4 regions of the uncultured Rossellomorea sp. genome follow, and region 2 is predicted to be linked to each of the others. Evidence: predicted binding sites of a transcription regulator. Region 2 holds the regulator's gene; each other region holds the start of a gene.
The links. Region 2 encodes Rex, which represses fermentation and respiration genes when NADH is low (regulators of the CRP and FNR family bind a similar motif). Its sites were predicted from a motif close to TTGTGAAATATTTCACAA; they were not measured.
Positions count from the first base shown of each region.

Region 1: Q1B03_RS07090 (L-lactate dehydrogenase) is a predicted target of Rex. The motif match lies at 2,951-2,968, and genes of this name have one in related genera.
Region 3: Q1B03_RS09055 (cytochrome ubiquinol oxidase subunit I) is a predicted target of Rex. The motif match lies at 2,709-2,726, and genes of this name have one in related genera.
Region 4: Q1B03_RS02570 (cytochrome c oxidase subunit II) is a predicted target of Rex. The motif match lies at 5,251-5,268, and genes of this name have one in related genera.

Region 1 covers NZ_CANKZT010000002.1:27,634-35,107, reverse strand. Annotated here, with positions in the region: gene Q1B03_RS07110 (NCS2 family permease) at 1-1,039, shown strand, start outside; gene Q1B03_RS07105 (histidine phosphatase family protein) at 1,066-1,656, opposite strand; gene Q1B03_RS07100 (tetratricopeptide repeat protein) at 1,725-2,210, opposite strand; gene Q1B03_RS07095 (GNAT family N-acetyltransferase) at 2,226-2,762, opposite strand; gene Q1B03_RS07090 (L-lactate dehydrogenase) at 3,077-4,027, shown strand; gene Q1B03_RS07085 (hypothetical protein) at 4,115-4,564, shown strand; gene Q1B03_RS07080 (SIMPL domain-containing protein) at 4,573-5,226, shown strand; gene Q1B03_RS07075 (NAD(P)H-dependent oxidoreductase) at 5,399-5,938, opposite strand; gene Q1B03_RS07070 (MarR family winged helix-turn-helix transcriptional regulator) at 6,014-6,439, opposite strand; gene proC (pyrroline-5-carboxylate reductase) at 6,512-7,318, opposite strand; gene Q1B03_RS07060 (hypothetical protein) at 7,437-7,474, opposite strand, start outside.
Region 2 covers NZ_CANKZT010000013.1:2,418-9,891, reverse strand. Annotated here, with positions in the region: gene groL (chaperonin GroEL) at 1-1,176, opposite strand, end outside; gene groES (co-chaperone GroES) at 1,230-1,517, opposite strand; gene Q1B03_RS21580 (CPBP family intramembrane glutamic endopeptidase) at 1,845-2,588, shown strand; gene Q1B03_RS21575 (YdiK family protein) at 2,585-2,791, shown strand; gene tatC (twin-arginine translocase subunit TatC) at 2,807-3,580, opposite strand; gene Q1B03_RS21565 (twin-arginine translocase TatA/TatE family subunit) at 3,596-3,766, opposite strand; gene Q1B03_RS21560 (redox-sensing transcriptional repressor Rex) at 3,821-4,498, opposite strand; gene Q1B03_RS21555 (ABC-F family ATP-binding cassette domain-containing protein) at 4,688-6,631, shown strand; gene tsaD (tRNA (adenosine(37)-N6)-threonylcarbamoyltransferase complex transferase subunit TsaD) at 7,030-7,474, opposite strand, start outside.
Region 3 covers NZ_CANKZT010000002.1:420,528-428,001, forward strand. Annotated here, with positions in the region: gene Q1B03_RS09045 (ABC transporter ATP-binding protein) at 1-692, shown strand, start outside; gene Q1B03_RS09050 (ABC transporter ATP-binding protein) at 766-2,526, shown strand; gene Q1B03_RS09055 (cytochrome ubiquinol oxidase subunit I) at 2,844-4,181, shown strand; gene Q1B03_RS09060 (cytochrome d ubiquinol oxidase subunit II) at 4,253-5,266, shown strand; gene Q1B03_RS09065 (TrkA family potassium uptake protein) at 5,390-6,046, shown strand; gene rnjA (ribonuclease J1) at 6,148-7,474, opposite strand, start outside.
Region 4 covers NZ_CANKZT010000001.1:468,523-475,996, reverse strand. Annotated here, with positions in the region: gene Q1B03_RS02590 (ATP-dependent DNA helicase) at 1-578, shown strand, start outside; gene Q1B03_RS02585 (carboxypeptidase M32) at 666-2,180, shown strand; gene Q1B03_RS02580 (GyrI-like domain-containing protein) at 2,203-2,670, shown strand; gene Q1B03_RS02575 (b(o/a)3-type cytochrome-c oxidase subunit 1) at 2,884-4,530, opposite strand; gene Q1B03_RS02570 (cytochrome c oxidase subunit II) at 4,532-5,008, opposite strand; gene Q1B03_RS02560 (SDR family NAD(P)-dependent oxidoreductase) at 5,603-6,373, shown strand; gene Q1B03_RS02555 (type III polyketide synthase) at 6,582-7,474, shown strand, end outside.

The DNA.
Region 1 (7,474 bases), on a different contig from region 2:
GAATGATGATATTTCTTATATCGTTGCGTTTTCTGCCGTTTTTGTAGCAGGTATCATCTTTATCATTCTCTCTTTAACACCGTTTAGAAAAAAATTAATCGAAGCCATTCCTCAAAATCTAAAGCACGGCATAACAGCAGGAATCGGTTTGTTTATTGCGTTTATTGGATTACGATTGACAGGACTCATCCAAGCTCACCCAACAAATTTAGTACAGTTGGGGGATCTTCATTCATCCTCTGCGATCTTAGCGTTAATCGGGCTGGCTGTTACCCTGATCCTCATGGTCTTACGTGTCCATGGAGCATTATTTATCGGAATGATTGTCACTGGACTCGTTGCATTCTTTACAGGAGAATTATCATTTAAGGAAGGGTTTGTGGCCCTCCCACATCTTCCAGAAGGACTGATCGTAGCAAATCCGGCAACTGCTTTTGCTGATGTTTTCCAGTATGGATTATATGCGGTAGTCTTCTCTTTCTTGCTTGTGACCATCTTTGACACAACGGGAACAATGATCGGAGTGGCTCAACAAGCAGGTCTTATGAAAGGCAACACGATGCCAAGAGCACGTGAAGCACTATTGGCTGATTCCATTGCAACGACTGTTGGAGCTATGTTTGGAACAAGTCCTACGTCCGCTTATATTGAATCTTCAGCCGGTGTTTCCGCTGGAGGAAGAACAGGACTGACAACATTAACGGTTTCTGTTTTGTTCATCGCTGCTGCATTCTTCGGTCCTCTTGTAAGTGCCGTATCGGGAATTTCAGCTATTACTGCTCCAGCACTTATCATCGTTGGAAGCCTGATGATGGGAAGCATCTCCCAAATTAAATGGGATCAATTAGATGAAGCCTTCCCTGCTTTCTTAATCATCCTAAGCATGCCATTAACATCAAGCATCGCAACGGGGATTGCACTGGGATTCATTTCTTATCCATTATTAAAAGTAGTAAAAGGACAATGGAAGCAGGTACATCCACTCGTGTATATCTTTGCCGTCCTGTTCTTCTATCAGCTGGCATTCCTGCCTCATTAAACCGATATAGATACTTGAAAGACCGTTCATAATGAACGGTCTTTTTGTAGTGCAAATTCAGCTGGTTGTGTCCATATTCTCTTGACACTTTTTAGATTTTCATCATCAAAAGTTAAACAATATATATCCGGCATTTCAAGCTTTCTCCAAAACCTGATATCATATTGAGGATCAAAGTAACTCATGATCAAAACCATAATATTACCATGTGTTCCAATCACAACGTTTTTCCCATTATATTCTTCAATGATCTTAAATATCCCTTGTACGCCCCTTTTTTGAGCAGTGAGATTCGACTCTCCGCCTTCCAAGGAAAAAGCAGGATCCTCCCACACCATTGAGATTGCCTCTTCAAAGTTTTGAACAGGTTTTCCAGAGAGAGTTCTTTCTCTCAATTCTTCATATAAATTGATTCCCTTCCCAATATGGCGGGCTGTCCCTTCAACGGTTTCCACCGCCCTTTTATATGGACTGGAACATACTGCATCAATCTTTTCCTTCTTTAATAATTCCGTTACATTCTCAGCACCCACCTTACCTTTCTCAGAAAGGGGTCTGGTTAATTCCTCGGGGGTATATTTTGAGTGAGCATGCCTCACCAGATACAGTTGAGTCATTGCCAACTTCAATCACTCCTTTTTACTTTCCAACCACAAAAAAGAGCTGTCATGGAGAACAGCTACTCTTATTTCCACACAACGTCCAATTGACTAGCATAAAATGTTATCGCCTTTTTATAAGGTTCGATGGTGGATTCTTGTGACGATTCTCCAATACATGTCAGCAGTAGCTCCATTGCTTGACTATGTTCGTTCAAATTATAGAGGGTCATGGAATAAAAGACCGTCAACGCTTTATTTTCAGGAAATCGTCCGATTGCTTTCTCGAACACGGTTTTGCTTTTATCATACTCTCCCAATGTCCGATATGTACTCCCTAATCCAAGATAGGCGCCTTGTAAATCTTTATCATCCAGTCCCAATTGAATCGAACTTTCGTAATAAGGAACGGCTTCGCTTTCGAGTCCCATTGCGTCATGGCTCCATGCACATTGGTAATGCAGAAAACCATTATCTGGTTCTTCCCCAATCAATCGCTTCCACCTTTCAATGGAAGCTGCGTATTCTCCCGACTCTCTCAGTTCAATGGCTTCTTCTATTTTTCTATTCATTTTAAAGTCTCCCATTCACTCTGGAATGAACTCCATCAGCCAGGAATCATGATGTTCGCCTTCATGAAGCTCATGCTCCCGTAGTATTCTCGCTTTACTATATCCACATTTCTCATAGCAGCGGATCGCTCTGGTGTTCCAAGTCATGGGATCCACCACGAGGCGGTGGACCCCCTCTTTCTTGAGCAAGTACTCTACTACAGCTCGAATGAGTTCCGTCCCTAAACCCCTGTTCCAATATGCCGCTTCTCCGATGAATTGATCCGTACCATAAATCACTTCATCTAAATTCGTGTAACCATACCGGATCATCGTTTCTTCATCAAGCTGATAATACTGGAGATAACCGATTTCATTCCCCTCATACTCAACCAGACAACCTGAGACGGCCCTCTCTGCAAGGAATTTCTCCTCCACCATCTGAAGAGTGAAGGGACGGTCCCTCCCTTCATAAAACTCCAGTACCTCCGGATCCTGCAACCACCTTGCCAACGTGTATTTATCCCCCTCCACTAAAGGACGGATAAATAAATCCCCACTCCTGACATTCATACACACACCTCCCATAGCTCTCCTCTTCCTCTATACATTCATCACTCACCAGAAAAAACCCTTTTTTTATTTGAGGGACGGGCATAGGTACGTTCCTCTGTATGACAAGTTTGTGAATTAATTCACATTTATTTATGTTATGCTATATTTCAGAGTAGAATATCAATGTGTTTCGTGTTATCATTTGGTTGTGAATTACTTCACAATATCTCCGCTCATATTCTGAAAGCTTTATTACTTTCTCTTAATCTCACCATTGTTAGATTCATGTGACCAATTTTTTTTACAAATAATTAGTGAATAGGTGATGACGTATGACAATCAAATGCACAAACAAAGTAGCTTTAATCGGTACAGGATTTGTAGGTTCAAGTTATGCCTTTGCTCTCCTCAATCAAGGAATCGCACATGAACTTGTGATGATTGATTTGAATAAGGAGAAAGCTGACGGAGACGCACGTGATTTAAACCATGGTCTTGCTTTCGCTTCTCCTATGAAAATATCTGCAGGAGATTACAGTGATTGTAAGGATGCTGACCTGGTCGTGATTACGGCAGGAGCTAACCAGCAGCCAGGCGAAACCCGTCTGGATCTGGTGGAAAAGAATGTGAAAATCTTCAAAAATATTGTAGACTCTGTCATGAATAGTGGATTCAACGGCATTTTCCTTGTGGCAACGAACCCTGTCGACATCTTAACGTATGCAACGTGGAAATTTTCCGGACTGCCGAAAGAAAGAGTCATCGGATCAGGAACGATTCTCGACACAGCCAGACTTCGTTACTTAGTCGGCGAGCACTTTGATATTGATACACGGAATATTCACGCCTATATTATGGGAGAACACGGAGACACGGAATTTCCCGTTTGGAGCCACACAACTGTAGGAGCAAGTCATTTAAGTGAGTTGATTGACCTCCACCAGGATGACGTCCAGAAACAGCTTGATGATGTATTCGTTAATGTAAGAGATGCAGCCTATCACATCATTGAACGGAAAGGCGCAACCTATTATGGTATTGCCATGGGTCTTGCCAGGATTACCAAAGCGGTCTTTAACAATGAAAATAGCATTTTAACCGTATCTGCCCTCCTTGAAGGGGAGTATCATCAGGACGATATCTACATCGGTGTTCCTGCGATTATTAATCGTGAGGGCATCAGAAAAGTCGTCGAGCTTCCATTAAATGATAAAGAAAAAGCTCAATTCGCCCACTCTGCAAAAACACTCAAACATGTGATGAAAAAAGCGATGGAGACTTGATCCATTCCCTTCGCTAAATTAATAGACACGCACGCCCACCCAACCTCCTCATAAGATAAAGAGAATTCTTTATGAGGAGGTTCTTCTATGTACGATCACAGACAATTATTCCCTGGATTTCCTGGCGGCGGAGGAGGCGGCTTTCCCGGATTCCCTGGAGGTGGCCAAGGATCAGGGGGCGGCGGCTTTGGCATCCCAGGTTTTCCTGGTGGAGGACAAGGCGCACCAAGCTCACCACCACCTACTGGCGGGCAAGGCGGACAAAATCAACCACCACCCGGACCACCACCGAACTTCCAACCGCAAAAAACGGTGATGCAAGGAACACAAGGTGGACCAAGTGTTTTTGCAGTAGACCCAGGTGCCATCAGAAGATGTTTATTCCGTTACACGTATATTTGGTTAAGAAGGGATGCTTTCTGGTTCTATCCTGTCTTTGTTGGACGCCGTTCCATTGCCGGATGGAGATGGATTGGATTCACATGGGTATACTTCGGCATCGACTTGGATAAAATTGAATCCTTTACGTGCGTGTAGGACTGCTCATGTATTCATATCCATACTATAGGACCGGCAACACCAAGGGGACGATTACTGTAACAGGTGAGCATACCCTTTATACCGATCCTGATCAAGCCATTGTCTCTGTCGGTGTTGTCACTAAAGATGAAGAGCTTGAAGCGGCCCAAAACCAGAACCAGCAACAATCGAGTCAAGTCGTTCAATCACTATTAAACAACGGAGTGTCACAAAAGGATATCCAGACCTCCACCTATCAAGTGTTCCCACAGTACAACTATGAGGACGGAAAGCAAATTTTCACAGGATATGAGGTTCGCCAAGTATTCCGAGTTACCATTCAGAACATTGAAAAAGTCGGTACGATTATTGATGATGCCATTAAGAGCGGTGCGAATCGTGTAGAAAACATTTCATTTGTCAATTCCAACCCCATCGAATCCTATCAGCAGGCCCTTGCTATGGCATATCAAAAGGCGTATCAAAAAGCACTCACATTATCCAGCCAATCGGGGCAGCAGCTCGATCCCCAGCCAAAGTCCATCACAGAGCAATCAAGCCCAATCGTCACCCCCTTTATGACCACCGGGTTTGTAAAAGCCGCTGAAGAGAGTGCAGCCGTCCAACCAGGACAAATCGCCGTCACAGCCATCTTGACAGTAGAATACCAAACCCGATAAACGACAAACTGCCAAAACAATTCAGTACTTTGGCAGTTTGAATAACGTTTTAGAGGGACGGACCTCCAGGTTTGGTGGTTTATGCGTCGATTTCTACTTTCATGCGTTAAAAATCCTTTCACTCATGACTAATACTAAAGAGCCCATCCCGAAAACGAATGAGCTCCCCCTGCTATCGCCCAAACCTCAGCTCAGGATTCACCACATGCGCTGTTACTTTTTCAGCAGACGCAACCACTTCATCGTCACTCATCATTCGAACCCCATGCTCTACATAAGCAGGCAAGAATGTCATTCCCGTTAAATTAGCAGTAGCCTGCAGTGGTTTCAGCAGTTCACTCATGGAGTAGTGATTAAAGCCTCCTGATCGGTAAGCTCCACCCGGACCACCGGTTGAAGTCACGACTAAGAATTCTTTTCCGTGAAGCTTCGTCCCCTCTGCTCCATAAGCCCATCCATATTCTAACACCTTATCCTGCCATTCTTTTAAAATCGCCGGTGTGCTGTACCAGAAGAATGGAAATTGGAAGACGATTCGGTCATGTTCTAATAAAAGATTTTGTTCTCTCTTAACATCAAAATTCATGTTCGGATATTCTTTATATAAATCATGTACAATAACGTTCTCTTCTTTTTCCAAACGTTCTGACCAAGCTTTGTTCATTCTTGATTCTTGTAAATTTGGATGTCCTACTAACACTAGTGTTTTCATTTCAACTACTCCTTATTTGTATGTACAAATAATATCATCATTTGTTTGTACACACAACTAACATGTTAAAAAATTTTATTTTTTATTTTCCAATATCGAATTGGCTTCGTTCACATCACGCGTCAGCTTGCGAGCCTGTTCCTCCCCCATGATTTCAGCATAGCGTTTAAATAGGTTCTTCCAGCACTGAGAAATGTCACCCTGCATGCTATAGCCTTTATCCGTCAGGGCAATGATTGCTAACTTTCCTTTGTTCTTTCGTGTAACAAGTCCCTTCATCTCTAATTTATCAACAAATCGGGTACTTGTTGAAGGAGCGATATTTAAAGCACCACTAAGCTCTTTTTGTGTTAGACCGTCTTTATCCTTTAAGGTCATCAACAAAAATGCATAAGTGGGAGACAAACCGATCGGCGCAAACTCTTCCTCCGCCATCTTGTTCATCATTCTTGCCAAGTGATTGGCAGAAAAATAGAGACAGTTACAGAATTGATCTTCCACTATCCTCGACCTCCGTTAATGTTTGTATGTACAAACTACATCAGTCATGAGGATTTGTCAATGGTTTCCACTCTACTCACCCAGGGATTTCGATTTACGGCTGCATGCGTCCATTGCTGTTAAGATGGCTCCTTTAAAATTATTTTTCTCCAGGGCTGACACAGCTTCAATCGTTGCTCCGCCCGGTGAACATACGGCATCCTTCAATTCCCCCGGATGAGTGCCTGTTTCAAGGACCATCTTCGCCGCTCCAAGTACAGCCTGTGCTGCCAGCTGATAGGCTTGTTTTCTTGGAACGCCTTGCAGAACCGCTCCATCGGCCAGTGCTTCTATGAACATAAATACATATGCAGGAGATGATCCGCTCACAGCCGGAATGGCATCCATCAAGCTTTCCTCTACCATTTCAGACTTTCCGAAGCTATCTAAGATCGCTTTCACATCTTCAAGATCAGCGTCGGTTAATTCGCCATTTACACAGTACGCTGTCATACCTTCACCTACAAGAGACGGTGTATTTGGCATGGTTCGGACAATTTTAACAGACTTAGAAAGCTGACTCTCCATCCAATCAATCGTGATTCCTGCAGCAATGGTAATGATGATGGCGTCCTTTTTCAGAGAATCCTTTATTGATTCAACAATGTTCCGATATTGATCTGGTTTCACTGCTAAAAACACTATGTCTGAAAAAGCTGCTACGCTCTTATTATCACTAATAACCCCCACTCCAAATTCCTCTGCTACTTTTTCCTGCGTCTCTTGTGTTCTGGCGCTGGCTTTAACCGAATGATTCTCTACTAAACCGGACTTCAATATCCCCCCCATGATCGCTTGTGCCATATTTCCGCACCCTATAAATCCAATGGTTTTATTCATTTTTTCACCTCGTCAGTTTGTATGTAAACAGTCTTTAGCATCATACCAAATTTTTCTCCACATATAAAATAAACGCCATTAAAAAAGGCTCAAAGGAGAAATCCTTCAAACCTTTCCATCATTCCACCAGCTTCCCGCAATGGGGGCAAAGAGATT
Region 2 (7,474 bases):
AAGTTTACGCTCTTTAAGCTCAGTTTCAGTTGCAGCTCCAACTTTCACGACTGCTACTCCACCTGCAAGCTTTGCAAGGCGCTCTTGTAATTTTTCTTTATCAAATTCAGAAGTGGACTCTTCTAATTGAGCACGGATTTGGTTTACGCGGGCTGCGATTTTTTCCGGATCTCCAGAACCTTCAACGACAGTCGTGTTTTCTTTCGTTACGACTACTTTCGCTGCGCGGCCAAGTTGAGTGATGTTCGCAGATTTAAGATCCAATCCAAGATCCTCTGTGATCACTTCTCCACCAGTAAGTACTGCTAAGTCTTCAAGCATTGCTTTACGACGGTCACCGAAGCCAGGGGCTTTGACAGCAACAGCGTTGAATGTTCCGCGAAGTTTGTTCACAACAAGTGTTGCAAGAGCTTCACCTTCAACATCTTCAGCTACCATTAATAGTGGCTTACCTTGTTGTACAACTTGCTCAAGAACAGGAAGTACTTCCTGGATGTTTCCGATTTTCTTGTCAGTGATTAAAATATATGGATTTTCAAGAACAGCTTCCATCTTATCAGAATCTGTCACCATGTATGGAGACGCATATCCACGGTCGAATTGCATTCCTTCCACCACGTCAAGCTCTGTTGTGAAACCTTTCGATTCTTCAATGGTGATAACGCCGTCGTTCCCAACGCGCTCCATTGCTTCTGCAATCAGTTGACCCACTTCTTCGTCAGCCGCTGAGATTGCCGCAACTTGAGCGATGGAATCTTTGCCTTCGATCGGCTTAGAGATCACTTTTAATTCTTCGATGGCAGCTTGAACCGCTTTTTCGATACCTTTACGAACGCCAACAGGGTTAGCGCCAGCTGTTACGTTTTTAAGACCTTCACGGATCATCGCTTGAGCAAGGACCGTTGCAGTCGTTGTACCGTCACCGGCGATTTCGTTTGTTTTGCTTGCTACTTCAGCAACCAGTTTTGCACCCATGTTTTCGAATGCATCTTCTAATTCAATTTCTTTTGCAATCGTTACACCATCATTTGTAATAAGTGGTGAACCGAATTTTTTCTCAAGTACCACGTTACGTCCTTTTGGTCCAAGAGTTACTTTTACTGCATTTGCTAATTGATCTACACCGCGAAGCATGGAACGGCGTGCTTCTTCGCTGAATTTAATATCTTTAGCCATTGATAAAGTCCTCCTCTTATTTAAGTAAAGTATTGTTTATATACGAAGTTTGATTATTCGCCAACTACAGCCAGAATATCGCTATCACGAAGGATCAGGTATTCTGTGCCTTGGTATTTCACTTCTGTACCAGCGTATTTAGAGAAAATGATTCGATCGCCGACAGCTACCTCAAGAGCAACGCGCTCACCGTTGTCAAGAATGCGACCAGTACCTACAGCCATCACTTTACCTTCTTGTGGCTTTTCCTTTGCGGAATCCGGTAGCACAATACCGCTTGCTGTTTTTTCTTCTGACTCAACTAGCTCGATAACGACGCGATCACCTAGTGGTTTTAACAAGTGAAACAACCTCCTTGAAATTATGTAAATGATATTTATTAGCACTCGCTTATTGTGAGTGCTAACACAACTATTATATTAATTAATTCGTTTTCATTTTGCAAGAGTCCTGCCTAAAATTTTTTTCGTCATATTTCTCTTTTTTTCACACCCTCCTATCCTATGCCTCCCCATATGCCTTTATTCTTAAATCAATGGAAGAGTGGCAATTCTTACAAACCCCTTAAATTTGAACACTTTCTCTTTTCTTAGTAGAATTGTACAGGAGTATGTTCAGGACGAATCCTATTCGTTCTTCATCTAACAGGTGTTAAAGGAGATCAAACGTTGAAAAAACATTTCGGATTTATCTTAATTGCCTATATCGTGATGCAGCTTTCCAGTGTTGTCGGGATACCCCTTTTATTTAAGATTGGTGTTGATGTCCTTGCGATTCCAGAGCAGACCGTACGAAATGTTGTTCCTGGATACTGGCTTGTGATTAGCTTTACATTAACTCTCCTCGTCGTCTGGGGCATTCTTAGAAAGAGCGAGACAAGCACCAACCTTGAACGGTCCGCTCCTATGAATGCAGGAAGTTCAATTGTGTGGGCTGTAGTCGGGATTTTCATGGCGTTCATCGCTCAATCCATCGCGATACAGATTGAGTATGCCTTAGGTATCCAAATGGGATCTGAAAATACGCAGATGATTATTGGGATTATTGAAAAGGTACCTCTATCGATGATGGTAGCTGCGATCATTGGCCCTATTTTAGAAGAGATTGTATTCAGAAAGATTATCTTCGGTGTTCTTTATGAAAAGATGAATTTCTTCTTCGCCGCGTTAATCAGCTCTGTTATATTCGCTCTCGCGCACTTTGAGCCTGAGCATGTGATCTTGTACTCTGCAATGGGCTTTACCTTTGCGTTCCTTTATGTCAAAACGAAGCGGATACTGGTTCCAATATTTGCTCACGTTGCCATGAATACAACGGTCGTTCTAATGCAATCTATCTATAAGGATGAAATTGAAAAAATGATGAACGAAGCTGAACAAATACAAGGATTTATTGGAGGATTATTTCTATGAGGAGATCACCACTATTTTCAGGCGTGATTTATCTCCTTCTCGGTGTGCTCTTCACATACTTTGCTGTGCAAAATGTACAGGATGATGGTTGGGGATTTTTCACTTATATGCTCGTCTTTCTGGCAACCCTTGATTTTGGTTCCGGGTTGCGGATGGTGATGCTGCATTTCAAGATCAAAAAGAAAATAGAGAATAAAAAATAAGGATTGATCTTTTGATCAATCCTTATTTATATCCTCGAACTGTTCCATTTCAAGCTTTTGTTCTGCTTCTAAAACCTTCTTATATCCGATCTTAGAGATCCAAATGCTGATTTCATAAAGAAGGAGCAAAGGAACGGTTACCATTAAATGCGAGACGATGTCCGGCGGTGTGATGAAAGCGGCTATGACTAACAATATGAAGTAAGCCACTTTTCTCATTTGTGCCAATAACATCGGCGTAATAATCCCCAAACGTGTCAGAAACAGCATAATAACCGGCAGTTGAAATAGAAATCCAAATGGGATGGTTATTTGAAACAGGAAATGAAAGTATTCATTAATTCCAATCACTTGCTGGATATTCAGATTGGTTGATAAACCCATCATGAATTTCACGACATATGGAAACAAAATAAAATATGAAAATGACAATCCACCTAAGAAAAGAAGGACAGAAATAGGTATGTAACTGAGCGTTACCTTTCTCTCTTTCTCATATAAGCCTGGACTCACGAACGACCATACTTGAAATAGAATGATGGGTGATGTCATGATGATCGCAATAAACATGATCATTTCCATATAGATTTTGAGAGGGTCTGTAATCCGAAAGGCGTTCATGGTTAATTCTTTCGCTTCATCCGCGTGCTGCAAATATCGAATCAACGGCTCCGCAAGAAAAAAGCTTACAATTACCGCTAACAAGAAGAAAACGACTACAAACATGAGTCGTTTTTGCAATTCTCCTATATGTTCATAGACTGTCATGTCTCTTTGACTTTGACTCATGGCGTTCATCCTACCCTACTTAGCTTTTTTACTATTATCGTCCTCATCATCTGCTAAGCCCTTTGTTGCATTCTTAAACTCACGTAATGTATTCCCAGCTGCTTTTCCTAACTCAGGCAATTTCTTTGGTCCAAATATCAGTAAAGCAACAACCGTTATCAATACGATACTACCTGCACCTAACATAATGAGACACCTCCTCTTTTACCATTCTATCATAACGTAAATACGAATCATTTTCTATTCGGATATGATTCCATCTTGTGACATTTCCGTGTCATCCCCTGAATAATGCTTTAAGAAGTAGACCAGTGACTGAAGTTCAACTGCCAAATCAATATGATGGACGCGGATATGGTCCGGCACCGTCAATCTCGCAGGAGTGAAATTCAGGATCCCCTTAATATTAGAAGAAACCAATCGGTCTGTGATATTTTGAGCAGAAGATGCCGGAACTGTCAGAATGGCCACCTCAATATCATGCCCCTCAAGACTCTCTTCTAAATCATTTAAATGAAAAACGGGTACATCGCTGATTTGTGTCCCAACCTTTTTTTCATCCACTTCAAAAGCCATTTCAATCTTTGTATTATTATTCTTTATAAAATTATAATGAAGAAAAGCTGTACCGAGATTCCCTACACCTATCAGCACAACCTTCGTAATGGCATCCTGATCCAATGTCTTACGGAAAAAGGATAGAAGGTAATTGACATTATATCCATATCCCTTTTTACCCAACGCGCCAAAATAAGAAAAATCTCTGCGTATCGTGGCAGAATCAACCTTCACCGCTTCACTCAATTCTTTCGATGAAACCCTCTGCTTTCCCGATGAGTACAGATTCTTGATAAAGCGATAATATAGCGGAAGGCGCTTAGCCGTTGCCTGTGGAATTTTCGTTGTATCCTGGTTCATATTGTATTCCCCCACATCTATTCAAAACCTCTGATACCGCTTCCAAAATAGAAAGCAGACAGAATTTAAAACTCTACTACCCATCATACACTATATTTTATCCTAAGTGTACGAAGATTAATAGTCGATTTATTGCCGTTCCCCTCCCAAATACGGTACACTAGCACTATGAAATAGAGGTGAAACGTCATGATTCTATTACAAGTGAATCAACTAACGAAAAACTTTGGTGCCGATAATATCCTATCAAATATTAAGCTTGAAATACAGACAAGAGATCGCGTGGCTCTCGTCGGACGCAACGGGGCAGGAAAATCGACTCTTTTAAAAATAATTGCAGGTCATCTCTCTTATGATTCAGGAGATATCACGAAGCCAAAAGGGGTCTCCATTGGATACCTCGCGCAAAATACAGGCTTGGAATCTGAGCTTTCCATTTGGTCAGAAATGCTGACCGTATTTGAAGAATTACAAACTCAAGAAAAACAATTAAGAAAACTTGAGAAACAAATGGCCGATCCTTCTGTTTATGAGCAAGAAGATTTATACCAACGCGTATTAAAGGAATATGATGAACTTCAAGTACGTTTTAAAGATTCCGGCGGCTATCAATATGAAGCAGATATTCGTTCAGTCCTGCATGGATTGAACTTTGCCGACTTTGATTATGAAACGAAGATCTCTACTTTAAGCGGTGGCCAGAAAACCCGTCTGGCTCTTGGTAAGCTTCTATTGACCAAGCCTGACATCCTCATTCTGGATGAGCCTACCAACCATCTTGATATTGAGACTTTGTCGTGGCTTGAGACGTACCTTCAAAGCTATGAAGGAGCTGTCTTGATCGTTTCCCATGACCGCTACTTCTTGGATAGCGTCGTCAATCAAGTGTATGAAATTTCACGAAATCGAAGCAAAAAATACCTGGGTAACTACAGTAAATACCTTGAACAAAAAGCAGAAGACTACGAAAAGGATCTCAAGATGTTCGAGCGCCAGCAACAGGAGGTCGCGAAACTCGAAGACTTTATCCAACGAAATATAGCCCGGGCTTCTACTACCAAGATGGCCCAAAGCCGCAGAAAAAAATTAGAACGAATGGATATAATGGACAGACCTCTGGGTGATGAGAAATCCGCCAACTTTGCTTTTCAAATTGATCGTCCAAGCGGAAATGATGTTCTTCACGTCCAAGATCTTACCATCGGATATGGAAAAGGCGAAAGAATTTCATCTCACATCGACTTCGCTGTTAAAAAAGGCGACAGCATCGCCCTTGTAGGTCCTAACGGCATTGGTAAGTCCACCCTATTGAAAACATTAGTGAATAAACTCCAACCACTTGACGGAGCAATTAAATTTGGATCAAATGTTTCGATTAGTTACTATGATCAAGAACAAGCTGAACTGTCTTCTAATAAGACCGTCTTAAACGAACTGTGGGACGAGTACCCAATGAAGATGGAAAAAGAAATCCGAACCGTACTCGGAAACTTCTTATTCTCAGGGGAAGATGTCTTAAAGCCGGTTTCAACACTTAGTGGCGGAGAGAAAGCCCGACTGGCACTGTCCAAGCTTATGATGGAAAAAGGGAATGTCCTCATCCTGGACGAGCCGACAAACCATCTTGACTTGGACAGTAAAGAAGTGTTGGAGAATGCCTTGATTGACTATCCAGGAACGATTCTCTTTGTGTCCCATGATCGTTATTTCATCAATCGCATCGCCACAAAGGTTGTTGAACTTTCCAGAAAGGGTTCAACAGAATATCTTGGCGATTATGATTATTATGTAGAGAAATTGCAACAGCAGGAAGAACTGGCCGCACTCGAGCGGATGGAACAAGGAGAGCCTGTTTCACAAGTCACTACTCAAAAGCAATCTCATAAAATCGATAAAGAAGCAAAAAAACTTGAGCGTCAACGAAAACGAAGAGTTGAAGAAATTGAAAACAAAATGGAAACTCTGGAAGAAAACATTCAAGAAAAAGAAGACCTCCTTTGTGACCCGGAGATCTTTCAAGATCATGAAAAAGTCCAAGACATCAATGAAGCACTGACAAAAGAAAAAGAAGAGCTTGAATCTCTATTGGAAGAATGGACAGAACTTGAAGAACTTCTTCAAGGAGAACAATAATCCACAGGGTTGGGGATAAGTATTCGATTAACTTGCTCCCCACCCTTTTCTTATTCCACATTATTATCCACATTCAAAATCCTAAACAATCGTTATTCACACAACTTTTCCACATTATCCACATTCAAACTCTTGGTTATCCACAGTCCATTCCAGAAAATAGGCTATTTATCCCAGGTCTTTTTCACATAGTGTACACAACTTATACAAAGTTATTAACAAATTATCCACAACCTGTTGATAAAACGTATGTTCGTTCTTTTTTTCTTTCATGCTACCTTATTTGGTATACGTTAACCACAAGATATTCACATTTTCCTCCGTCTATTAACGACATCGATTAACAGAGCTAAAAAGAGAAAAAAGCTTAAACGAAGTTAACGTTTAAGCTTTCACTATTAGAAATTCTCTATATCAAGCCCAGGATGTGCATTCATATCCATGCCGCCTCTTTTTCCTTGTTCGAATAAAACCGTTCCTGCCGCTGCAATCATAGCGGCATTATCTGTACAAAGAGATAACGGAGGGATGACCAGCTCGGCGTCCACTCCCTCAAACGCTTCTTGTAGAGCCGCACGCAACCCTTTATTTGCCGCTACACCTCCAGCTAGTAAAACCTGTTCGACTTGAAATTCCTTCACAGCTTTAATGGTCTTGGTTACTAACACGTCAATCACACTAGCCTGAAAACTGGCTGCCAGGTCTTGTGGATGAATGGTTACTCCTTTTTGCTTAGCATTGTGGAGCGTGTTAATAACGGCAGATTTCAATCCACTAAAGCTGAAATCAAAAGAACCTTCTTCCAGCCATGCCCTTGGCAAATCAAGGGTAGCTTCTCCTTCT
Region 3 (7,474 bases), on a different contig from region 2:
TTACCTTTAAGGCTGAACCCGGAAAAGTCATCGGTCTGATCGGAGGTACCGGCTCTGGTAAAACGAGTATCACCCAGCTTATCACTCGTTTCTATGAACCCGAAGAGGGAGAAATCCTCATCGATGGAAGGGATCTGAAAGATTACTCTTTAAAATCACTTCGAAAAAATATCGGTTTCGTCCTTCAGGAATCTTTCTTATTCTCTTCGACCATCAAGGCAAATATATCGTATGGACGACCGGAAGCAACAATGGAAGATATCATGGAAGCAGCAAAACGGGCACAAGCCCATGATTTTATTTCAGAATTGCCCGATGGCTACGACACAAGGCTCGGTGAAAGAGGTTTAGGTCTTTCAGGTGGTCAAAAGCAGCGGATTGCCATAGCCCGTGCGATTTGTACAGACCCATCGATCCTGATCCTCGATGACGCAACAAGCGCCGTAGACATGGAAACTGAATTCAGGATTCAAAAAGCGCTAAAAGAAGTCATGTCGGATCGAACGACCTTTATTATTGCCCATCGGATTTCATCCCTCAAGCATGCAGATGAAATACTCGTACTGGAAAACGGGAAAGTCGTCGAGAGGGGAGTTCATGACTTCCTACTGAAAAATAATGGACCGTATCAACGAATCTATGATATCCAATACAAAGACCAGAAAAAAATATTACAAACTCAGGAAGGGTAGGTGAGTGGATTTGAGTCAGAAAAACAAAGTGAACAAAAGCGTATTAAGCAGATTCCATTACTCTACAGATCAAATGATCGATAAGCCGTTTAACTGGGAGCAACTCTACCGGTTATTAACGTATTTAAAGCCCTATTCTAAAAAACTCCTGCCCTTATCCATCATTACCGTTCTGATCACAACAGCAGTTCGATTGATCGTACCTATTCTGATTGGGGTATACACATTAGACAAAGCCATCAGGCAGAAGGATTCCAATTTACTATTTACATTGGTTGGAATTATCGCAGGACTCTATGTATTGAATTACGTTGCAAATGTGCTAAGGATCAGGTGGATGAATCAGCTGGGGCAAGGAGTTATCTATGATTTAAGAAAGCACTTATTCAGCCATGTTCAATGGCTATCCCATCGCTTCTTTGATCAGAGGTCAGCCGGTTCCATCCTGGTTCGGATCATGAATGACATTAACTCCCTTCAGGAACTATTTACAAACGGAGTTATTAATCTCTTAATGGATATCATCCTGCTCATTGGAATCATCGTCATTCTCTTTACGTTAAGTCCTGAGTTAACACTTGCCGTCATGGTCATTCTGCCAATCATGTTTTTTATCTCAACCAGCTTACGAAAAAACATCCGCAGATCCTGGCAAATGGTACGACTCAAGCAATCGAAGCTGAATTCCCATCTGAATGAAAGCATTCAAGGGATCCGTGTTACTCAATCATTCACTCAAGAAAAAGAAAACATGGCCTTCTTCGATGGGGTAAACACGGAAAACTTCGATAGCTGGAGAACAGCCACAAAGAAAAATGCCATGTTCCGCCCGCTAGTAGAACTGACAAACGCCATTGGGACAGCGGTCCTCATATGGTACGGTGCCCATCTCATTCAAGGCGGCTCACTGGAACTGGGAGAATTTGTTTCATTCGCCTTCTATCTGGGGATGTTCTGGGAACCCATTTCAAGGCTCGGCCAAGTTTACAATCAACTACTGATCGGTATGGCTTCATCCGAGCGTATCTTCGAATTCCTCGATGAACAACCGATTGTAAATGAAAAAACGAATGCAGTGAACCTGACTGACATCAAAGGAAGAATACAGTTTGAGAATGTAGAATTTTCCTACGATGACAAACGAAAAGCACTCCAAAACATCAACCTTGAAATGAAAGCAGGCCAGACCGTCGCGTTAGTCGGCCATACTGGATCTGGTAAAACTACGATCGCCAACCTGATCAGCCGTTTTTACGATCCGACGAATGGTGAAGTGAAAATTGATGGGGTAAACCTGAGGGATGCATCGGTTTCAAGCTTACGAAGTCAAATCAGCATCGTCCTGCAGGATACATTCATCTTCTCGGGAACCATCATGGATAACATCCGATTCGGGCGCCCTGATGCAAAGGACGAAGAGGTTAAGAATGCCGCCGAAGCAATCGGAGCCAATGAGTTCATCGAGAAGCTTTCCAATGGATACGAGACCGAAGTGGAAGAACGGGGTAATGTTTTATCCGTTGGTGAAAGACAATTACTGTCATTCGCCCGAGCACTATTGGCGAACCCTCGAATCATCATATTGGATGAAGCGACAGCATCCATAGATACAGAAACAGAAGTCAAAATTCAAAAAGCATTGAAACGTCTACTGAACGGTCGTACCGCAATCATCATCGCTCACCGCCTATCTACGATCCGTGAATCGGACAATATCTTTGTCCTGGAAAATGGAAGAATCAAAGAATCCGGCAACCACGATGAGCTGATGGAGCAACAGGGTGATTATTATGAGCTGGTTAAATCACAGTTCAGAATGTTGGATGCGATGTAAGAAAGGATGGACCCCTGCACTGGTGTGTGAGGGGTTCTTTTCTTTTGTTTATGGAAGGAGGGGTGTGGTGGGATAGGGTCGGGTCGGTGTACAATACTTTCTCGAAAAACAAGCCCCATCCCTCCAAGCAACATCATTGCCAATTACTCTAAAAACCCCTAAAATAAAAGATAAATAAATGTTTGTGAAAAACGTCACAAAATATTCATGTTCAACACATCACAAACTCATTATCAGGTTTTATAATGAACAATATGTGATAAACAGTAGAAAACAGTTGTTTACGATTGTAAGTAGATCAGTAGGGGGAGTATAGAATGGTTTTAGATGGTGTGATTTTGAGTAGAATGCTCACTTCGACAACCCTTGCATTCCATATTATTTTTGCGACGATTGGGGTAGGGGTACCGATTATGATTGCCATTGCGGAGTTTATGGGTATCAAACGAAATGATCCCCATTATCTTTTGCTTGCAAGAAGGTGGGCAAGAGGTTTTACGATTACGGTTGCGGTGGGGGTTGTAACGGGTACAGCGATAGGGTTGCAGCTTTCCTTATTGTGGCCTTCATTTATGCAGGTCGCCGGACAGGTGATTGCACTGCCATTATTTATGGAAACTTTTGCGTTTTTCTTTGAGGCTATCTTTTTAGGAATCTATCTTTATACTTGGGACCGTTTTAAGAATAAGTGGATCCATTGGCTGTTGACGATTCCGGTTATGATTGGTTCTTCGGCTTCTGCACTTTTCATTACGACGGTGAATGCGTTTATGAACACTCCTCAAGGATTTGAATTAGAGAATGGGAAAGCCATTAATATCGATCCGATTGCTGCGATGCTGAATCCGGCCACGCCTACGAAAGTGTTTCACGTATTGACGACTGCCTATCTAACATCGGCTTTGGTGTTGGCGGCGATTACGGCATTTGCGATTCTTCGTAAGAGAGGCGGGGAGTATCATAAGAAAGCCCTGCGTTTAACGATGGTTTCTGCTTTGATTTTCGCTTTTGCGACTGCATTGGCAGGGGATTTATCAGCTAAATTCCTAGCCGAGTATCAGCCTGAGAAGCTCGCCGCAGCAGAATGGCACTTTGAAACGGAAGAGAATGCGGATCTTATCGTATTTGGAACACTGGATGAAAATAATGAGGTCCATAATGAGATCCGCTTACCTGGATTCTTAAGTTTTCTGGCAGGGAGTTCTTTTGAAACAGAGGTTATTGGTCTGAATGAATTTCCTGAAGATGAGCGGCCGCCTTTATGGGTCCACTATATGTTTGACCTGATGGTATCAATTGGGTTTTACAGTATCTTTATTTCTGCGGCATTTATTCTGTTCTGGAAGTGGAAGAAGCGGAATGAATGGAATAAGCCGCTTCTATGGGGAATTGTAGCAAGTGGACCACTTGCGATGCTGGCGATTGAATTTGGCTGGATTTACGCCGAGGTTGGTCGACAGCCATGGATTATGAGAGGGTATATGAAAGTGGCAGATGCGGCAACGAAAGCCGATGGAGTAGGCTTGACGTTTGCATTGTTTGTTGGCCTTTATATCCTCCTGGGTGTGCTATGTGTGGTTGTATTAATCAAAATGTTTAAAAATAAGCCTGCAGAGGCGGAATTAGAACAACGTTTTCCTAAGAAAGCGAGTTAATTAGAAATAAAATTGCTCCTTCTTTTCATTTTTTGTGAAGAAGGGGCTTAAGCTTTAAGGGAGGAATGGGTATGAGTTTGGAAGTAGTAGGGATTACCGTATTGTGGTTATTCCTTTATGGGTACCTTATTGTGGCTTCAATTGATTTCGGGGCTGGCTTCTTTGCCTTTTACGGGAGAATGAAGGGCAAGGAGCATACGTTAAACGTGTTGATTAGTCGATACCTTTCACCGGTATGGGAAGTAACCAACGTCTTTTTCGTCTTCTTCTTTGTGGGGCTTGTAGGGTTCTTTCCCGACGCAGCATATTATTATGGAACGGCTTTATTACTTCCGGGAAGTATCGCCATCATATTGCTGGCTATAAGAGGAAGCTTCTATGCATTCGGAAATTACGGCTCAAAGGATAATATCGTGTATCTGTTTTTATATGGAGCAACCGGTCTATTAATTCCTGCTTCCTTATCAACGGCTTTAACGATTTCAGAAGGTGGATTTCTGGAGGAACAGGGAGATAAGGTCATCTTCCTGGCCAAGGAGCTTTTTACCAGCCCTTATTCGTGGAGTGTGGTGGCTCTCTCCATTGTGTCGGTATTATTTATAAGTGCAACTTTTCTAACCTATTATGCAAACCGTGCAGGAGATATGGATTCCAGGGAAGAATTAAGGAAGTTTTCTCTGTTTTGGAGTCCACCGACCATTCTGGCAAGCTTATTAGTGTTCGTGTCTTTAAGAGAGCATAATGCAGAGCATTTTACGAAGGCAATTGATATTTGGTGGATGTTTGGATTATCCCTTCTATGCTTCTTCGGTGCATCATTTTTAATCTACCTGCGAAAGAATTTTGGAACTGCCTTTATTTTGGTTATGCTGCAATTCTTCTTTGCTTTCTTTGGCTACGGTGCATCCCATTTACCTTATATTTTAAAACCGTTTATTACGATAGAAACGAGTGTAACGAATCCAACGATGGGAACGGCCCTGGTTATCGTCTTTATAGCAGGATTGCTTTTATTGATTCCATCTCTTTACTTGTTAATGAGACTGTTTTTATTTGATGCAGATTATGTTAAAGGCAAGAAATAATAATAAAAGAGGGTATTGTTAAAAACCCTCAATATTTAATACAGGGAACAACAGGGAGAAATTTCATTTTCTCCTTTTTTTTATGCTAAAATAAAGGATATAGAGAGTGCGGGGGGATGTATGGTGAAAAAAGAGTTTGTGGTTGTTGGATTAGGGCGATTTGGAGGCAGTATTGTCCGTTCATTATCAGATCAAGGGATGGAGGTTATGGCGATTGATCAGGATGAAGATAAAGTAAATGAATTCTCTTCCATTGCTTCTCATGCGGTAGTGGCAGATTCAACGGACGAATCCGTATTAAAGAGCCTGGGAATCAGGAATTTTGACCACGTCATTGTGGCTATTGGAGACGATATCCAATCTAGTATCTTAACCACCTTGATGATGAAGGAAATCGGTGTGAAAAAAATTACCGTTAAGGCACAAAATGATTACCATGAAAAAGTTTTACGTAAAATAGGTGCGAACCAAGTCGTTCATCCAGAACGTGATATGGGGAGAAGGATTGCTCATAATATCGTTTCGAATAATGTATTGGATTACTTAGAGCTGTCGGATGAACACTCCATCGTAGAGATTGTGGCGAATGAAAACCTTAGTGGGAACTCGTTAATCGATTTGGATATCCGTGCTCAATTCGGGATCAATATCGTGGCGATTAAAAGACAAAAGGATATTATTGTGTCTCCACAAGCCGATGAACAGATTCGTGAAGGAGATATCCTGATTGTAATTGGAGCAGATACAGATATTAACCGTTTTGAAAAGAAGGTCTTATAATATAAAGAAGAGGCTGACCCAAGCGGTCAGCCTCTTCTTTATTATTTGGTGAAAGGTACACTGTGATTAAAGTGTCATCCATCCACCGGATCTTAAGATTATCAGACTTCCATAATGATCGGTAAAATCATAGGACGTCGTTTTGTTTTTTCATATAAGAATGGAGCAAGGGTATCCGTGATTTCATTTTTGATCTCTGACCATTGTGATGTCCTTCTTTCTAGAACTTTGTTCAGGTGTTTAGAAATAAGTGTTTGTGCTTCATTAATAAGGTCACCTGATTCACGCATGTACACGAATCCTCTGGAAATCAGGTCAGGACCTGATGCAATTTTGAAATCTTTCATGTCGATACTAACCACAACGATGACTAAGCCTTCTTCTGAAAGGATTCGGCGATCCCGAAGAACGATATTACCGATATCACCGATACCGCTTCCGTCGATATAGACGTTCCCAGAAGGGATTTTGCCAGCAACTTGTGCTGAGTCATTGCTTAATGCGAGAACTTCACCGTTGTCCATAATGAAGCAATTTTCAGCTTGAACTCCACAATCTACCCCGATCTGAGCGTGCATTTTCTGCATGCGGAATTCACCATGTATCGGCATAAAGAAGGTTGGATTCATCAGGCGGAGCATTAACTTCATTTCTTGTTGTCCACCATGACCAGATGTATGGATATCACTTAATGGTCCATGGATGACTTCTGCTCCAGCACGATATAGTAGGTTGATTGTGCGATTTACACTGATCGTATTTCCAGGGATAGGTGAAGAAGAAAATACAACTGTGTCACCAGGCTGGATCTGAATCTGACGGTGAGTACCGTTTGCAATTCTCGATAATGCAGCCATTGGTTCACCTTGAGAACCTGTACATAATATCGCTACTTCATTTGCAGGTAAACGATTAATCTGGTTATGTTCAATGAATGTATCTTTAGGGGCGTTAATATACCCTAATTCTTGACCGATTGTAATGGCAGCTTCCATGCTTCTTCCGAAAACAGCGACTTTTCTATTATGAAAGACAGCTGCTTCAACCACTTGTTGTAAACGGTGAATATTAGAAGCAAAAGTAGCGAATATAACACGACCGTCCACTTTGCGGAAAATGTCATTGATGCTTTCTCCGACTTTGCGTTCGGACATTGTGAAGTTTGGAACTTCAGCGTTCGTACTATCAGATAGAAGACAAAGGACGCCTTCTTTTCCGATTTCAGCCATTTTGGTTAAGTTCGCGGGTTCACCAACCGGCGTGAAATCAAATTTAAAGTCACCTGTATGTACAACATTACCAGGTGGTGTTTTCACAACAATCCCGTATGAATCCGGAATACTGTGAGTCGTTCTGAAGAAGGTAACAGACGTCTTGCGGAATTTAATGATGTCATCTTCTTTGATGACATTAAGTTTCGCATTTCTT
Region 4 (7,474 bases), on a different contig from region 2:
CAGTGGAATCACCTTATGATTACGAAGACATGATGAAAGCGTATCTTCCTTCACTGGATGCCGGAGTACATTCCAAAAATCAGTATGTATTTGACAAACTGAAGAGTAATCAAGGGAAATCGTTGGTTCTTTTCACCTCCATGGATGAAATGAATGCATTTAGGTCGTTTCAGATGCAACAGGCTGATCAGGCATGGAATGTAATCTATGAAGGGGACAGAGAGATCAGTGATACGGTAGAGCAGTTCCAGCAGGAAACGTCCACGGTCCTGTGCTCATATCACTTATGGGAAGGATTGGACGTGCCAGGGGAGTCCCTTTCACAGGTCATTATCTACTCGCTTCCATTCCCTCCAAAGGACCCTGTCTTTGATGCGAAACGAAAGCATGCCACTCATTCTATGGAAGAAGTTGATATTCCTTACATGATCCTTCGCTTGAGACAGGGAATCGGACGTCTGATTCGGACGAGTGAAGACAAGGGGAGCATCCATATTCTGATGAATGACGCGGAAACATCACATAGAGAATTGGTAGAATCAGTTTTACCCGTTGGAATTGAAGTGTTGAACGCATAGTCAATAGAAGTTAAAACCGCCTTAATGGGCGGTTTTTTTGTGATATGATAAAATAGATTGAATGTTAAAAAAAGGGGGATTTTAAAAATGAAAGAATCAGTAATAGAGACAAAAGATCAATTTCATGATTATGTTAAAAAAATGTCTGCCTACAACGAAGCACTTGGTTTGATGTTCTGGGATTTACGGACCGGCGCTCCAAAAAATGGTGCAGAGCAGCGGTCAGAAGTCATCGGGATGCTTTCATCTGAGCTGTTTGAAATGTCCACTTCCAATGAAATGGCCGCTTACTTAGCAAAACTCTCTCCAGAAATGGATCAGTTGGATGATATGACACAAAAACTATTAGAAGAGTGTCAAAAAGAGTATGATCGCAATAAAAAAATTCCTGCATCTGAATATAGGGAATACGTCGTGTTACAGTCTAAAGCTGAAGGAATCTGGGAAGAAGCGAAAGAAAAAGCGGATTTTACCATGTTTCAGCCTTATTTAGAAAAGCTTGTATCCTTTACGAAACGCTTTATTGATTATTGGGGCTACGAAGATAACAAATATAATACGCTATTGGATATGTATGAGCCAGGTGTAACGATAGAAGTGTTAGATAAGGTATTTGGCGACCTTCGGGATCAAATTGTTCCACTTGTACATAAAATTTCTGAATCGAAAAATAAGCCACAAACCGATTTCCTTTTCAAACACTTTCCAAAGGCTAAGCAAAAGGCTTTCAGCTTAAAGATCCTTGAACAAATGGGATATGATTTCAACTCTGGAAGACTGGATGAAACGGTACATCCGTTTGCGATTGGTTTAAATCCTGGTGATGTTAGGGTAACAACTAAATATGACGAGAAGGATTGGAGAACAGCCGTATTTGGAACGATTCATGAAGGTGGACATGCCCTTTATGAACAAAACATTTCAAAGGACTTGATGGGCACACCACTATGTACGGGAACGTCCATGGGAATCCATGAGTCTCAATCCCTGTTTTATGAAAATTTTGTAGGGAGAGATCATTCTTTCTGGAAGAAGAATTATTCGCTATTGAAGGATTACTCAACTGGACAGTTTGATTCTGTGGAACTGGACGATTTCTATCGGGGGATTAATGAATCCAAACCTTCGTTAATTCGAATTGAAGCAGATGAATTAACGTACGCTCTACATATCATCATCCGCTATGAAATTGAAAAAGGATTATTTAATGATGAGATTGACGTGAAGGATCTTCCTGAAATCTGGAATCAGAAATATGAAGAGTACTTAGGTATCCGTCCTTCCCATAATGGTGAAGGAGTCCTCCAGGACGTTCATTGGGCCGGTGGAAGCTTCGGTTACTTTCCGTCATACGCATTAGGATATATGTACGCGGCACAGTTTAAGCGTGCCATGTTAAACGATCTTCCTCATTATGAAGAGCTGTTGGAAGAGGGGAATCTTGCTCCCATCAGAGAATGGCTGACCAAGAACGTCCATCAGTGGGGCAAGATGAAGAAACCGCTGGAAATCATCAGGGAAGTTACCGGAGAAGGGCTTAATGCAAGGTACTTGGCCGAGTATTTAACTGAGAAGTATTCAAAGGTATATTCCTTGAATTAACGAATACAATGGAGGCAAAATCATGGAAATTAAAGTTGCATCGCTAGAGGATAAATTGCTGGTAGGAATAGGGTGGACTGGACCGTATGGAAGAGGGTCTGAGATTCCTAGACTGTTTACCAAGTTTCAACAGATGATCCCATCCATTCACCACATCAATGGAGATGAATGCATATACGCACCTTTCCATGACAGAGCGACTGATTTTACGTATTATTGTACCGTAGAGGTTGATCGTGTGGAAAAGCTTCCACCGGGGTTATTGGAACTAACTCTCCCTGCAGGCGATTATGCTCACGCTCTATATGAAGGGCTGTCAACGGAAGTCGAGCAGGCCTACTTTTCGATCTTTAACTGGATTAAGGAAAATGGGTATGAAAAAGACAACTCCAGACTGAGTGTCGAGAAATTTTTGTCTCAGGACAGGGAAATCAACGAAACGGAAGACAAAAGGAAATTAGAGTTGTTTGTTCCAATTAAAGAGAAATAGAAAAGAGGCTGCCGTTATGTGGCAGCCTCTTTTCTTTATATCATTTTGATTTTTTCGCCCCAGGGCAAGCCGCCTCCGCTTTTCTGATTGTCGAGCTCCGGCGGCTTGGGGCTCGAGGTCATAAGCCAAGTAACCCAAAAAGGCAAAGAGCGCCTTTCCGGGTTACTCGTCTTATGCTTGTCGCCCCAGGGCAAGCCGCCTCCGCTTTTCTTTTTACCACAAACGATAGCCCTTGGATGCAGGTGGTGCATTTTGAATCATGTCGATGAATGGAACGGTGTAGGCAACAAGAATGAGAGCTGCTAAGATGGTTAACCAAATTCTCCAGTTTTCAAGGACCATTGGACTCCTCTCGGCCGCTTCCGCTTTTTCACCTACCGGGAATTCTTCTTCTCCTTTAGGTGCGAAGAATGCCAGATTGATAAAGATATATAGAACCAGGATAATCCCGATAAAAAGAATCGTTCCCCCGATCGCTTGTGCGACTTGATATGGAATCCAAGCAAGGGCTTGCGGTGCATCCCCATAAGTCGAAAAAGAAGATCGTCTTGGCGCGCCCAGTAGGCCGACAGCATGCATGGCACCTGACATAATACCCATTCCTACAGACCAAACAATGGCTTGCACGATCGCCAGTTTGTTCATTGCTTTCGTTAAGACGCGTCCCGTTAAATGAGGTACGAGCCAATAGGCAATACCGAAAAACGTTAACACAACGGAAGTTGCCAAAGTTAAGTGGAAGTGGCCCGTAACCCAAATGGTATTATGAACAACCTGGTTCATTTGGTTAGATGCATTGATTAATCCACCTGCTCCCGCAGGGATAAAGGCCACCATGCCGATAAAGGGTACGGTAAAGCGTGCATCTCCCCATGGTAACTTCTTAAACCATCCAAACAATCCGGTAGCTCCTTTGGATCTGCCGTACATTTCAAAGGTAGCGAAAAGAGAAAATGCAGTCATCAAGGAAGGTATGACAACCATAAAGGTAAGAACAACCTGTAGAAACTTCCAATATGCGTCAATTCCAGGTTCCACTAATTGGTGATGGAAACCTACCGGGATAGAGAATAGAAGGAACAAAATAAATGAAAGTCTGGCTAACGAATCTGAAAATATTTTTCCGCCAATGATTTTTGGAATAATGACATACCATGCCATATAGGCAGGCAGCAGCCAAAAATATACAAGGGGATGACCGAAATACCAGAATAATGTTCTGCTTACGAGCACATCTACTCGATCAACGAGGCCAAGAGACCAAGGAAGGAGCTGGAATAAAACCGTTCCTGCCACACCAATGGTGGCGACAATCCATAAGACGGTATTGATGATGGCCATGAATGTTAACAGAGGGCTTGGTAGTCCAGGGTTTTCTTTTCGCCAGCTTACATATTTGATGATCATGCCGGCCCCGCCTAACCAGCTTCCAACAACGACGAAAGTCAAACCTAAGTAAAATATCCAGTGTGCCTGCAGGGGAGCATAGAAAGTATAAAGTACAGTTGCTTCATTTAATAGAATCATAACAGCGGCCATGATTGTACCAAGAAGCATGACCCAGAATCCTAACCAGCCAAACAAGCGCGATTTTCCAGAATAGGTACCGGAAGTTCGGGAAATGGCAGCATGCTGGAATCCAAGGATAAAGAAAGTGGTTAATACCAATCCCAATAATACGCCGTGAACCGTTAAGACCTGGTAATAGCCAATCCCTGCAGGCAAAATGAATTTGCCTGACCTTACCAACACTTGTAATAATCCAGCCAATCCACCTAGAGCCAAGGCAATAAAGCCAACATAAATATGTGCCATCGCCAAAGTAGCATCTTTTTTCTCAATTCTCACAAATCGTTTCATTTTAGTCCACCACCTTGATCATAGATTTCATTGTGTGGTGACCTACCCCACAATATTCATTACATACAACGAGAAATTCTCCTGTTTTGTCAAGGGTTGTTGTATATTCACTAACAAATCCAGGTTCAAGCATCATATTAATGTTTGTTCCTGCCACTTCAAATCCGTGAACAACATCTTTTGTTGTGGCGATGATTTTAAGTGTAGATCCTTTAGGTATTTCAATTTCCCCGGGCGTGTAGAGAAATGCTGATGCGACAAACACTAACTCGTAATCCCAATCCTTCCCTTCTACCTTCTTTAATCCCGGCTCGTTAAAGGGCGAGGTTTTATCCACTTGCTCGGGATTGACGTATGCTTTCGCGCTTGGAGGTTGATGTCCTTGATGAAAAGCACTGATTCCTAAAATAACTAAAAATAAGATAAGAGACCCTGTTCCTAACGTTAACCACCATTTTTCATAGCGATGCATGTGCATGTTAACCACTCCTTCAGAATTAAAAACGATTTAAAAATAGTAAGAATACTCCTAGCCAAGTAAGGACTAAAAAACCACCTAGGAACAGAACCGAAGTAAAAGTTCCTTTTAATGAAGTTGACTCTTCGACCTTAACCTCGGTTTTTTGATGTAATTCCGGTTTCGCCATTTATCTCATTCCTTCCATTCATTGGATGATTGATTTTGTTATCACTATCATAAAGGTGTAAACCCTTATGAATCTGTGATAAATGTCACAGGTTACGTGAAAAATTGTGAAATAAATGTGAAGTCAGAAATAAATAGGTCTTTCAATCGGTTCATTTGTCGGAACGACATGCATAGAGTATAGGAATGAAAATAAAGAGGGAGGAGGATATTTCGTGGAAAAATTTTATTGTAAGCATTGCTGTCAGATCTTTTCCGAGAAAACGGTTTGTCCTCAGTGTCAACTTCATGTAGATTCGAAAATCCACATTCATGTCCAGAACCAGGGGGACAAGAAGAAAACTCGTTAAAGCGTAAACCTTTTAGCAGTCAACATGACTGTGTTAATATATAGAAGATTCAAATAATGGGTAGGGTGGTGTGAAGATGTATTTACCTTCATTTTCATTAAAAGATAAACTGGCTGTTGTCTCTGGTGCCGGTCGTGGAATTGGACGAGCTCTCAGTATAGGTTTAGCAGAATCAGGAGCCGATGTTGTCCTGCTATCAAGGACGAGGGGCGATCTGGAAGAAACGGCCAGTGAAATTGAAAAGCTGGGAAGAAGGGCTTATATAATCCCGACGGATGTGACATCACGGGAAGAGATTCAAAAAGCGATTGCTTACATAGAAGATCAAAAACGTTCCATTGATATTTTAATTAATAATGCAGGAATGAATATTCGTTCCAGCGCCCTTGAGGTTACGGATGAAGAATGGCAAACGATCATGGATACAAATTTGAAATCTGCTTTTATGATGAGTCAGGAAGCAGGTAAACATATGAAGGAGAAGAATCAGGGGAAAATCATTAACATAGCGTCTGTAGCTGGACATGTTGCTTTACGTACAGGGGTTGTGTACGCTTCAACGAAAGCAGCCATGATTCAAATGACGAAGGTATTAGCCATGGAATGGGGAAAATACAATATTAATGTGAATAGTATCGGACCTTGGTATTTTAAAACGCCACTAACAAAAGAGCTATTGCAAAACGAAGAATATGTAAACGATATTTTGGCCGTAACACCCCTAAAGAGAATCGGTGAACTGGAGGAACTTGTAGGCCCTGCTGTTTTCCTTTCCTCGGATGCTTCGAATTATGTTACAGGCCAAACCCTTTTTGTGGACGGTGGAATGACGATTCAAGGTTTTTGAACTTCCGTACAACAAAGAGCTAACTTATTGCGGGTTAGCTCTTTGTATATGGTAAAGTGATTATCGAATCACAATAATCACCAATGGTATTCTTTTCGAATGAAGGCATATTCAGATGAATTTGAAGGACTATACATAATCTTGAATACATGTTTTGTGATTTTTTGGAAATGCTACCCTTACATGGAAGTGTAAGGAGTGTACGTATATGCCGAAAATTGTCTCAGTTGAAACCGAGATTCCCCCTGTGAAGATTACACAAAAAGAAGCGGCAGAATTTGCGAAACAATTGTTTTCGACAAGCTTTAAGAATATCGGACGTCTTCTCACCGTGTTTGAAAATGGTGAAATAGACAGTCGTTATTTCGTAAAAGATCTCGAATGGTTTTCTAGGGAGCATACCTTTCAAGAAAAAAATGATGAATTCATTCACCACGCAGTTGAATTAGGCAGCAAGGCTGTTAAGAAAATCCTATCCAATCATCAGATTACACTGGAGGACATTGATGCGATTTTTACGATTTCAACATCTGGCCTCGCAACACCAAGTCTAGAAGCGAGAATTATGAATCTTCTGCCATTCTCTTCTCATGTTAAACGAATTCCGATTTGGGGATTGGGATGTGCAGGGGGGGCAAGCGGGCTGTCACGGGCCTATGAGTACTGTTTAGCTTTTCCGAAAGCAAATGTTCTCGTCCTTTCCATTGAACTTTGTTCACTCACCTTTCAGCATGGGGATCGCTCAAAGAGCAATTTAATTGGAACGTCTCTTTTTGCGGATGGCGTTGCGTGTGCTGTTGTATGTGGTGATGAAAGCCCATTACTTGAAGGGATTTCCCACCCATTGCCATCCATTTTCGCCACTCAATCGACTCTCTTAGAGGATTCACTGGATGTAATGGGGTGGGAGGTAAAGAATAACGGTTTATATGTAGTGTTTTCAAAAGATATTCCCACACTGGTGAAGAATTGGCTCAGGCCGAATGTTGAGGGATTTATCAATGCAAATGATATCAGCCTTGAAGATATTAAGCATTTTGTGGCACATCCAGGAGGTAAGAAGGTCATTGAAGCCTATCAGGAAGCTTTAGGAATGGATGA